Regions from separate parts of the Bacillus sp. JJ1562 genome, predicted to be linked through region 1. Evidence: riboswitches for the same ligand, from Rfam matches in the RefSeq annotation. Region 1 holds a riboswitch; the other holds the start of a gene.
What was found. Region 1 has a riboswitch for S-adenosylmethionine ahead of V7097_RS05505 (YezD family protein). Riboswitches for the same ligand answer to the same signal wherever they lie in the genome.
Positions count from the first base shown of each region.

Region 1 (6,279 bases):
AAGCTCCTAAAATCGGAAGTCTTTCAATGTCTATCTCACCGTTTCTTGCTGCATCCAATTCATTTCCTGCCACGGAGTGGTCTTTATAACCAAGTGATTTAACAGATAACACTTTGCCTTTTTTGATATCAATTGTAGCAATTGCATTATTCTCTTGTAGGGATACATATGCCTTTTTACCATCTTTTGAAACAGCAATGTATTCAGGTTCAAAATCCTTACTAGCATCTTCTTTTTTACCATTATTACGAATATGAACATCATCATCAATTACACTTGTATCATCAAAAGTAAGGTGTGTAACTTTTCCAGATGTCGTTTCAACAATCGTAATCGATCCTTCAGGGTCATCCCCCTGTAGACCTTCACGTGGTTCCCCTTCGTTCGCTGATAAAATGTACTTTCCATTAGATGTTATTTTAACCATGTCAGGTTGAACACCTGCGTCAAACGTTTTTTGAATTTCACCCTCAGGATTCATGACAACAATTTTACCGTTCTTTGTATAATCCGCATCTTGAACGGCGGCAACAATTATATCTTTTGAGCTATTAATATCGATGCTGGTTAAGTCTCCGTATGCAAAAGTATCGGAGTTCACGACGTCTGCAATATTAATAGATTTTTCTTTTTGTAGTTCTTGCACTGTTTCTGTAGAGGTTAAATCTTTAAGGCTGACAATATCAATAGTTTGTCCCTGACCATTAATAGCGTAAAACTTTTGATTGGCAGAATTATATTTAACAATTTCAGCAACGCCGCCATCTTCATTGGAATAACCCATGCTATAGCCTGCAATTTTGTTAACCCCATCTGGATTCGGAATGTCCATTTTTGCATGTGCATGATTACCCGTTATTGGGCTTACTGAACCTAGTAAAAACCCAGCTAAAAGAACTTTACTGAACATTTTAAGCTTTGTATGATTCTTCATCTTATTGCCTCCACATTTCATTTTCTATCAAAATCCAAAATGATTGGACAGATATAAAGATGATACCCTAGCAATATTTCAACAGTATTGTGTAATTGTAAAGAATAATTAGATTCCTTGTTAAAAGATTGTAAGGGAAAAATTGAGTGGAATAACATAGAAATTTCAAAAAATTAAAAATAACCCTTTTGCTTGTAAAATGGTTCGATTGTTCCGAAAATGGGCTTATCCACTCTAGCTTTGCCAGATAGGGTAACATTATAATATTAATAGATGATGAGGATTTTATTCGTGGCAGTATCCGATCTAAATCTATTTATTTTACTGAGGCTGGTATTAGAGTAGCGAAAGCTTTGGTAGAGAAGTACCTAGAGGAATAATAAAGGAGCTTACGCATGGAAAATAATATAAAAATAACGAATGATAGGGTTGAAGTGGTCTTTCTGCCACTATGGGCAGGTTGTATGGTTTTTATTAGTGGGTTAATGACCGTTGCTTCTCTATTTATCCTCTTTTACATTGTACCTAATACAAGTATTTTGAGAGGCTTTTTTGGAATCATCATTGGTATTATCGGTACATTCTTTTGCGGAAGCATACTACTAAAGGTTTTATCCGCTTTACTGAGCGGTAAGGCTTTATTCACGGTTGAAGATGGGAAATTCAAAGGTGGAAACAAAACTATTCCAATCAGGGAAATTAAAGATATCTATTGGGGTGGGGCTTCGTTAAAATATATTATGGTTCAAACCCTAAATAATAAAAAAGTAAAACTTTCTACATACAACCTAGTAAACGAAAAACCTGTAAACCATGTAATCGAAACATATGTCATCCCACACGCAAATCCCGAGCTAAAAAACAACTGGGAAAAAAGAAAGCGAAAATAGGACATTGGGACAGTTACAGTGTCCCCTGTATATTGGCCAGACCCCATAAGTATTAAATTTATGGGGTCTGGCTCTATTTTTTGAGGTAATGTAATCTAATCCGTTGGATGATGATTTGAATTAAATGTCATCCTCTCGTTCCGTGACTACTTTTTCATGTCCACATCGATCACATATAAACCAAGTCGCAATATATCCCCATCCATCTGGTCTCTTCTTTATTTCTTCAAAAACATGTCCTTTTAATTTACAGTTGATTTTCGCTAAAATATCCATCATACAAACCTCCTTCAATTAAAAGTGTTTTTTATCTTATGCTCCAATGCTTGTCATCATTGAATTAAGTTTTCACTACAATCTTTACAAAGGAGTTGATTATATGGACTGACTGGTTCTATTTTGTCTGCACTATGACTAAATGACTAAAAGTTCCCTTTTTTGAAAATTTTTTGATAAAGTAATTGACAGATAGTAATTTTGAGTGTAATTTAATAACAACAAACAACAACTTAATTACCAATTTATTCTTATCCAGAGAGGTGGAGGGACTGGCCCGTTGATACCTCGGCAACAGACATATTGTACTGTGCCAATTCCAGCAAGCGTAAAGCTTGAAAGATAAGAAGAGTGTACTTGAACTATTCGTGTATGCCCTCTTCTTATTAGAAGAGGGTTTTTATTTTGGCAAAATAATCAAATTGCCATACTGGTCAACCAGTGGCAATAATTTGATACAAACCTTTAACAAAGGGGGATTACAATGGCAAAGCTAGATGAATCAAAGGTGAAACATATTTTGTCAACCTTGGAGAACCTTGAATTTGGTTCTATTGTGATTACCGTTCACAATGGGGAAATCACTCAAATTGATGCGACAGAAAAGAAGCGTTTTTCATTGCAAAAACCCATATCTACTCAAAACACTAAATAATTTGCCGATTAGACGACTAAAGGCATCTTTATTTTCAAAGCGTTCATTCATGACGTTTTGGATAAAGATGCCTTTTTTATTCACTTTTTTCTATGAAAGGGAGTTGAAAGTTTCCAAATGACCTCTAGGAAAAAGCATCTGAGATCTTAACAAATGGATTTAAAAATTTACAAGAATACCAGAAAGGATGATCAAATTGAGTGAAATCGTAATTTTATCAGGAAGTCCTTCCGAAAGTTCTAGAACGGATTTGGTTCTACAATACGCTGGAAAGAAGCTTAAACATGAGGGGTTTTCCGTCACGCATGTATCCGTAAGAGATATTCCTTCTGATGACATATTTAATCTGAATTTTGATAGTCCAGCCCTTAAAAATCTAACGTTACTCATCCAAGGGGCAGAAGGAGTGATTGTAGGGTCCCCGGTTTACAAGGCAGCGTACACTGGAGTTCTGAAAGCTGTAATAGATTTGCTTCCCCAAGATGTGTTAGCAAGAAAAACCGTTTTACCAATCATGACAGGCGGAAGCCCAGCACATCTACTTGCGATTGACTTCAGCCTCAAACCTTTATTGGCTGCATTAAAAGGGCAAAGCTTACAGGGAGTTTACTTCCAAGATTGTCAAATCGATAAAACACAAGTAGTAAACCCTATTATCGATGTGAATGTTTTAGAAAGACTGAAAAAGGAGCTTTATTACTTTATTGAAGCAGTTAATCAGAAAAAAGATTTTGCTTTAAAAAACTAATTAAAGAGGAGCTAATTACTATGACAAAGAAAAGAATTTATTTAAATGCATTTGATATGAACTGTGTTGGGCATCAATCTCCTGGCTTGTGGACACATCCAGAGGATCAATCCCATCGCTATAAAGATAGTGAGTATTGGATAGAGCTTGCGAAGCTATTAGAAAAGGGGAGATTCGATGCTATTTTCTTAGCAGATGTACTGGGGCCATATGATGTGTATCAAGGATCTAGAGATGCCGCTATCCGTCAAGGTGCTCAAACGCCAGTTAATGATCCATCACTTATCGTGCCATTAATGTCTGCGGTGACAAAGCATTTAGGCTTCGGGGTTACTGCATCGGTCACACATGAGCATCCTTATACATTTGCTCGCAGGATGTCTACACTGGATCATATTACAAAGGGGCGTGTAGGCTGGAATATTGTTACTTCTTACTTGAAAAGCGCCGCTGTTAATATGGGCTTGGAAGACCAAATTAAACATGATGAGCGCTATGACATTGCCGAAGAATATTTACAAGTGTGCTATAAATTATGGGAAGGTAGCTGGGAGGATGATGCTGTTTTACTAGACAAAGAAAATCGGATTTTCGCAGACCCAAGTAAGGTTCATGACATCAACCATGAAGGAAAGTATTATAAAGTTCCAGGTGCACATTTATGTGAGCCGTCCCCACAAAGAACGCCGGTACTTTACCAAGCAGGAACTTCCGCAAAGGGCCGGACTTTCGCTGGTAAAAATGCAGAATTAATCTTCATTGGTGCACCGACTAAGAACGTGGCTAAACATTCAGTAAAGAAACTGCGTGAAGAGGCTAAAAAAGCTGGCAGGGCACCAGAGGAATTAAAAATCCTTTCTTGTATTACTCCGATCGTTGGGCGAACTGAAGAAGAAGCATATGAAAAGTTCAATGAATATCAAAAACATGTAAGCTATGAAGGAGCACTGGCTCTTCTTGGAGGCTGGACTGGAATCGATTTTTCAGAATATGGCCCACATGAAAATCTAAAATTTGTAAAAAATGATGCGATTCAATCAACCGTCGAAAACTTTACAAGAATTGATTCTGATAAAAATTGGACGATCGATGAAATTAAAAAATATACCGGTATTGGAGGATTGGGTCCTGTAACTGTTGGAAGCCCAGAACAGGTTGCAGATGATTTGGAGAGTTGGGTGAAAGAGACTGGAGTAGATGGATTTAACATTGCCTACGCGATCACTCCTGGAACTTTTAAAGATTTCGTAGAGCTTATTGTGCCGGTATTACAAGAAAGAGGGCTAATGCGAAAAGAATATGAAGGTGACACATTAAGAGATAGCCTATTTGGCCAAGGAAGCCAATTGCCTGCCCATCATCCTGGAAAGCAATACTCAAAAACTGCAGCACTAACAGTAAAATAACGTGGTTAAAACTAGAAAAGCCTTCGGAATCAACGGAGGCTTTTCTATTTATCTCTTTTTTTTTGGAGGAATTTAGAGATTAAAAGGTGAATATAGTGTGTAAAAGCTATATGAAGGGGGAATTATGATGAGTTTGATTGATGGGAAATATATTGAAGTCGATTCAGGGGTCGAATTATTTGTTCAGGATGTTGGGGAAGGGGAACCCATTGTTTTCATCCCTGGTTTTACATTCACTACTGAGGTTTTTTCGAAACAAATTGAATATTTTTCAAAAACGAATCGGGTGATCGTGATTGATCCAAGGAGTCATGGAAGATCGACTATATCTCTACATGGAAACGATTATGTCACACACGGATCTGATTTAGCATCTGTTCTCCAAGCATTAGATGTAAAAAATGCAACTCTTGTAGGCTGGTCGTTTGGTTGTTTAACAGCTTGGGAGTATGTGAAGCAAAATGGTTTTGATACTATTAAATCCTTGATATTTGTGGATATGCCACCTAAATCCTTATCAGTCAATGATGATTGGGTTGAAGGGAAGCTAGATGATATTGCAGCAATCTACAATAGTTATTTACGAAATTCAGCAGGACAGCGGGAGTTCATAACAAGCTATATCACTCAAGTTATGGTGCAAAGAGAGCTTGAGAACGAAGAGCTAACCTGGCTAGTAGAGCAATCATTAAAAACACCATATTACATCGCAGGTAATTTATTTGCCTCAGGTATGTTTTCTGATTACCGAGAGGAAGCAAAAAAGGCAAGTAAAACTGTTCCTACCTTAACGATTGTCGCAGAGCACTGGGCTGAGATTGCCGAAAAATATACAAACCAATTAACACCCGAATCCCAAGTAAAGGTCCTTGGAGGCCACATGATGTTTTGGGAGCATGATGAAAAGTTCAATGAAATCGTCAAGGTCTTTCTAGAATCATAGGAACCATAGGGACGGTTCTTGTGGTTCTTTAGCCAAGTTATTTAGAATCAGGTAAATGAAACTAATTGGGCTGATAAACGTCTATTTAATAAAAAGGGGTGCCACATGCGCATTTTAGCTCGAGTAGTTTTGTTAACCTGTTTATTTTTATCTTTAGTAATCATCAGTGTTTCAGCTACAAGCTGGCCGGAATTAGAACCACAGCAGGTACTTGATCGTGCGGAAGTTATTGTGATGGGTCAATATGATTTTTCCAGCAAAGCAAAACGCGGTGAGTCTGTTTTTCAAGGAAGAGAATTTAAGGTTAGCAGTGTGTATAAAGGGGATGTTTCAAGCCAGTTAACTGTGGGTATTGACCATTATGATGAAGGTTGGGCAGAGGAATTCCAGGACAAAGATGGTGTGTTCCTTTTATTTTTAGAAGAAA
Region 1 is NZ_JBALOQ010000008.1:2,152-8,430, forward strand. It holds gene V7097_RS05490 (choice-of-anchor I family protein) at 1-934, opposite strand, end outside; gene V7097_RS26000 (DUF6429 family protein) at 1,204-1,314, shown strand; gene V7097_RS05495 (DUF5381 family protein) at 1,330-1,824, shown strand; gene V7097_RS05500 (hypothetical protein) at 1,945-2,100, opposite strand; SAM riboswitch class I at 2,349-2,449, shown strand; gene V7097_RS05505 (YezD family protein) at 2,585-2,755, shown strand; gene ssuE (NADPH-dependent FMN reductase) at 2,943-3,503, shown strand; gene V7097_RS05515 (LLM class flavin-dependent oxidoreductase) at 3,524-4,909, shown strand; gene V7097_RS05520 (alpha/beta fold hydrolase) at 5,037-5,852, shown strand; gene V7097_RS05525 (hypothetical protein) at 5,958-6,279, shown strand, end outside.

Region 2 (4,176 bases), on a different contig from region 1:
TCTGAAATGAGTGCCAAACCTGCTTCAATGGCCTGCTGTGAATGGGTAAAACGAAGCGATTTACCCTTTACTTTCACTTCACCACGTTCGTAGGAACGGAGGCCAAATAATGTTTTCGCAAGCTCTGTTTTCCCGGCACCAACCAATCCAACAACCCCAACGATTTCTCCTTCTGAAACAGTAAACGCTACATCGTTTAGCTTTTCCCCGTCATCAAGCCCATTCACCTCTAAAAGAAGGTCCCCTCTCACTGCCTTCCGTTTCACGGATTGTTCCGTATAGGAATTTCCAAGCATCGTTTCGACAACGGTTTTCTGTGTAACCTCTTTTGTGGAAAAAGTGGTAATCGTCTTCCCATCGCGCATAATCGTTAACCGATCACAGATTTCAAACACTTCAGGAAGGCGATGTGAGATAAAAATACAGCCGACTCCCTTTTCCTTTAACGTTTTTACAATATCAAAAAGGTACTTTGTTTCCTCTATCGATAAAGGCGCAGTTGGTTCGTCAAAAATGATTACCTTTGCTTCATGAGCAAGAGCTCTGGCGATTAGCACTAATTGTTTTTCAGCAAGGGACAGTTCCAACGCTTTCTTTGTCATCGGAATATCCGTTACATTCAATAGTTTTAAGATCGAGGCTGCTTTTTCTCGAAGCTTACTTTTATTGATGAACAAGCCTTTCTCGGTCGAAAAAGTATCAAGTAAAATATTCTCGGCAACGGTAAGCTGCGGTACAATCACAGTGTCAACCTCTTGATAGACACAGTGGATACCGTATGTTTTCGCATCCTTCGGAGAACGAATGTCAATTGGCTCTCCTTCGAGGGTAATTACTCCTGTGTCAAGCTCGTAAGCACCCGATAGAATTTTCATCAGCGTGCTTTTGCCTGCTCCATTTGCACCAAGTAAGGCATGAACCTCACCACTTTCAAGTTCAAAAGAAGCCTGCTCAAGAGCAATCACCTTTCCAAAGCTTTTTGTCATTTCCTTCATTTCAAGTAAAGGCATCTACATATCCTCCTTTACAGAGGACCACGGGCGGTCCTCTTTTTTACTCACCAGCCTCAAGCTTTTTCAACTCGTCTGTGTAGCCCTGTTCGCTTTTACCCCAGCCTTCAATGTACTGGTCAAGCTCCGCAGTTGTGATTTTTTCCGCTGGAAGTGCATCCTTTGTTACGAAAACTGGCTCTAATTTTACGCGTTCAGGTGTTTCATTACCGTTTAGTTTTTGATAGGCAAAACGAACTTGGATGCGTCCGATATCTTTTGGATCAACCGCTGCAGACGCAACCCATGGGCTGTTATCTGCTTGAATCATTTGTAAATCCTCATCACTCATGTCAATTCCGTAAACCTTAATATCTGTACGACCTGCTTGTTCGATGGCACGAACAGCACCTTTCGCAAATTCATCCCATGCTGCCCAAACCGCTGTAATTTGACCTTCCTCAGGATACTGCTTTAATAGAGCTTCCATTTGTGCTTGTGTATCAAGAGCAGTGTTTGCTGTTGCTGCACCAAATGTTGCGATTTCTTTAATGCCATCGTTGCTATCAAGAAACTCTTGGTATGCCAGCTGACGTCTCTCCATTGGCGCGAAGCCCGCAACCCAAATTTTAACGATATTTGCTTCACCACCAGCGTCTTCCGCTAATTTTTCAAGGGTCATTTGTGCCATTTGCTGGTCGCCTTGCTCAAGAACAGTTACACCGTCAACTTCCACTTCTGCATCAAACACAACGACTGGGATTCCTTTGTCGACCGCTTTTTGTACAGAGCTTTGAAGAGCTTCCTTTGTTCCATGGTCAATTAAAATCGCATCAAAGCCTTGGTTTACTGCTGCATCAACGTTTGACGCCATTTTAGCGAGGTCTCCTTCAGATGTAAAAACGGTTGTTTCTCCTGCGAACTTTTTCACTTGTTCTTCAACACCCTCAATATATTGCGCTGAAAAAGTTCCTAAGTTTTGTTGCATGATTAACGCGATTTTTTTGTTTGCTAATGGATGATCTGAATTCTTTACTTCTTCGCCATCAGTTTTTGCTGTTTCATCTGCTACTTTCGGTTGGCAGCCAACTAATACTGCGATAATTAATAATGTAGTAAATAATAGTTTTGTTAGTTTCATTGTTTTTCTCCCCCTATTTTGTATGTAATCTTATTTTTCACATCTGTCTACTCAAGCTGGAAGTCATCACACTCCTGTTATTTGAGGTTTTTTTAAAAAATTAAAAAGCCTCTTTCTTATCAGAAAGAGGCTTGAAGCATACAAAAGTCTTCGCACCTCTTATCTACCAGAAAGAATCATCCTTCTGTTGGAATTAGCACCGTGCCTTGCGGGTCAATACCCGGCGAAAAAATTCGCCCCATTTCACAATGGAATTACGGTCGGTTGCTGGGCGTCATCGGGCCAAATCCCTCCGCCTACTCTTGATAAGAGAAAGTACAGCAATCATATTCATTTAACTTACTTGACGAGAATCATACCACGCAAAAAAACAAAATTCAATATTTTTATTATAAAAAATATTTTAATAATGGAAAAGTTTTTAAAAGTTGTAAGATACCTTTTGTACGAGGATGCAAATGCAATTGACTATGAAGCAATTATCTTATTTAAAACGCATTTCCGGATGATTCATGCGCAATTACGCGCTCCCCCTCCAAGTTCCCCCATAAAAAAAAGGAACCAGGAGAACCGTCCCCCCTGGATCCTTTATAATGCCTTCTCATTCCGATTAAGTACTCGTAAAAAGTTTTGTTCAAATAATGGCATTTCTTCTGCCGAAAGCTGTGAAGCGAAGATGTGCTCACTTTCTTTTTTTAATGTTTGAAGTAATAGTAGCATGACGGTTTGTACAGTGAGGTTAGGGTCGATCAATTCTGTCAAGGAAGCCATCGTTTCCGGCTTCACATCCGGGTAGACAAATTTCGTTTCAGCCCCCTGTAGCCCCATCTCGTAAAATCTTCTGATTATTTCTGCTCGTTCAGAACCACTTCCGGTCACACCTAGATAAATTTGCACAGCCACTCCGTTACGAAGGCGGCGTTGGGATATCCCCGCAAATTTTTTTCCATCTATACTTAAATCATAGCTGCCAGGACAATACGATCCGACAACTTCGCGTGCCACGATATCAACTTCATAGCCTTCAAACATTTTTCGAATCAGCTCAAGCATTGTATCGTAGCCACGATTGATATCAATTCCTTTTTCCGTTTCAGGAAAAATTAGCGAAATGTTTAGTACTCCTTCATCAAGCACCACTGCTAGCCCACCCGAATTTCGTACGATCACACGATAGCCCATTGATTCGAGGAGCTCTATCCCTTCCTCAAGAAAAGGCAATTTCGTATCCTGAATCCCAAGCACAATGGTCTGGTGGTGAACCCAAGATCGCGCTGTGGCTGGTGATTCGCCTTTACCCACAAACGCACAAAGTGTGTCATCTATCGCAAACGATTGTAACGCATCAAATTGATAGCCTAGACTAGATTGATCAATAATCCGCCAGCTCGGCTGGTGTAAAAGACTTTCGGTCATACGGCATACTCCTATTATGTAATAGGACTTTATTATAACACAACTCGGAAACTGTTCTTAAAAATGCACTGTAAATTAAAATATAGAAATCAAAAAAAGAGCCATTATAGCCCAGTTTGTTAGTTAATAAATTTCGCAATTTCAAGGGGTGAGGATTTACTCATTTTCTGACTAATCATTGTATTTACCTTTTTCGATATTGCATCAACTGTTGTCTCCAACGTTATGGCTAACTCTTTGAACAATATTTTTTGATTATGAAGAAGAAGTTTTCGATCATGTTCACTTATTTTCTTATCAGCCATTTCAAGTTCGTATTTTTTACACATCAATGTATTAATTATATTTGAAATTTCTCTTCTATCACCCGATGAAACAATATCAGAATAGTTTCTGTTACGCTCATTTCCGTTTTCAATCCACTGAATTCCTGGTAATTTGAAAGATTCTAAAACCTCCTCTGCCTCGTTTCGGCCGATGATTTTTTTCATCATGATTCGGTCATTATCCACTGGGTTTTGGATAATTAAAGTGTCGTCTTCAATTGGGTGCATTATATAATAATTTCGAGTCGTACCAGCATATGTTTTTTCACATATGTCATCTATTTTACAAATTCCCATTGTTGAA
Region 2 is NZ_JBALOQ010000002.1:117,133-121,308, reverse strand. It holds gene V7097_RS00635 (sugar ABC transporter ATP-binding protein) at 1-1,010, opposite strand, end outside; gene V7097_RS00630 (sugar ABC transporter substrate-binding protein) at 1,054-2,130, opposite strand; SAM riboswitch class I at 2,287-2,442, opposite strand; gene V7097_RS00625 (lipoate--protein ligase family protein) at 2,719-3,546, opposite strand; gene V7097_RS00620 (CarD family transcriptional regulator) at 3,666-4,176, opposite strand, start outside.
Region 2: it holds a riboswitch for S-adenosylmethionine, as region 1 does, so the genes downstream of both, V7097_RS00630 (sugar ABC transporter substrate-binding protein) here and V7097_RS05505 (YezD family protein) in region 1, are expected to answer to the same signal.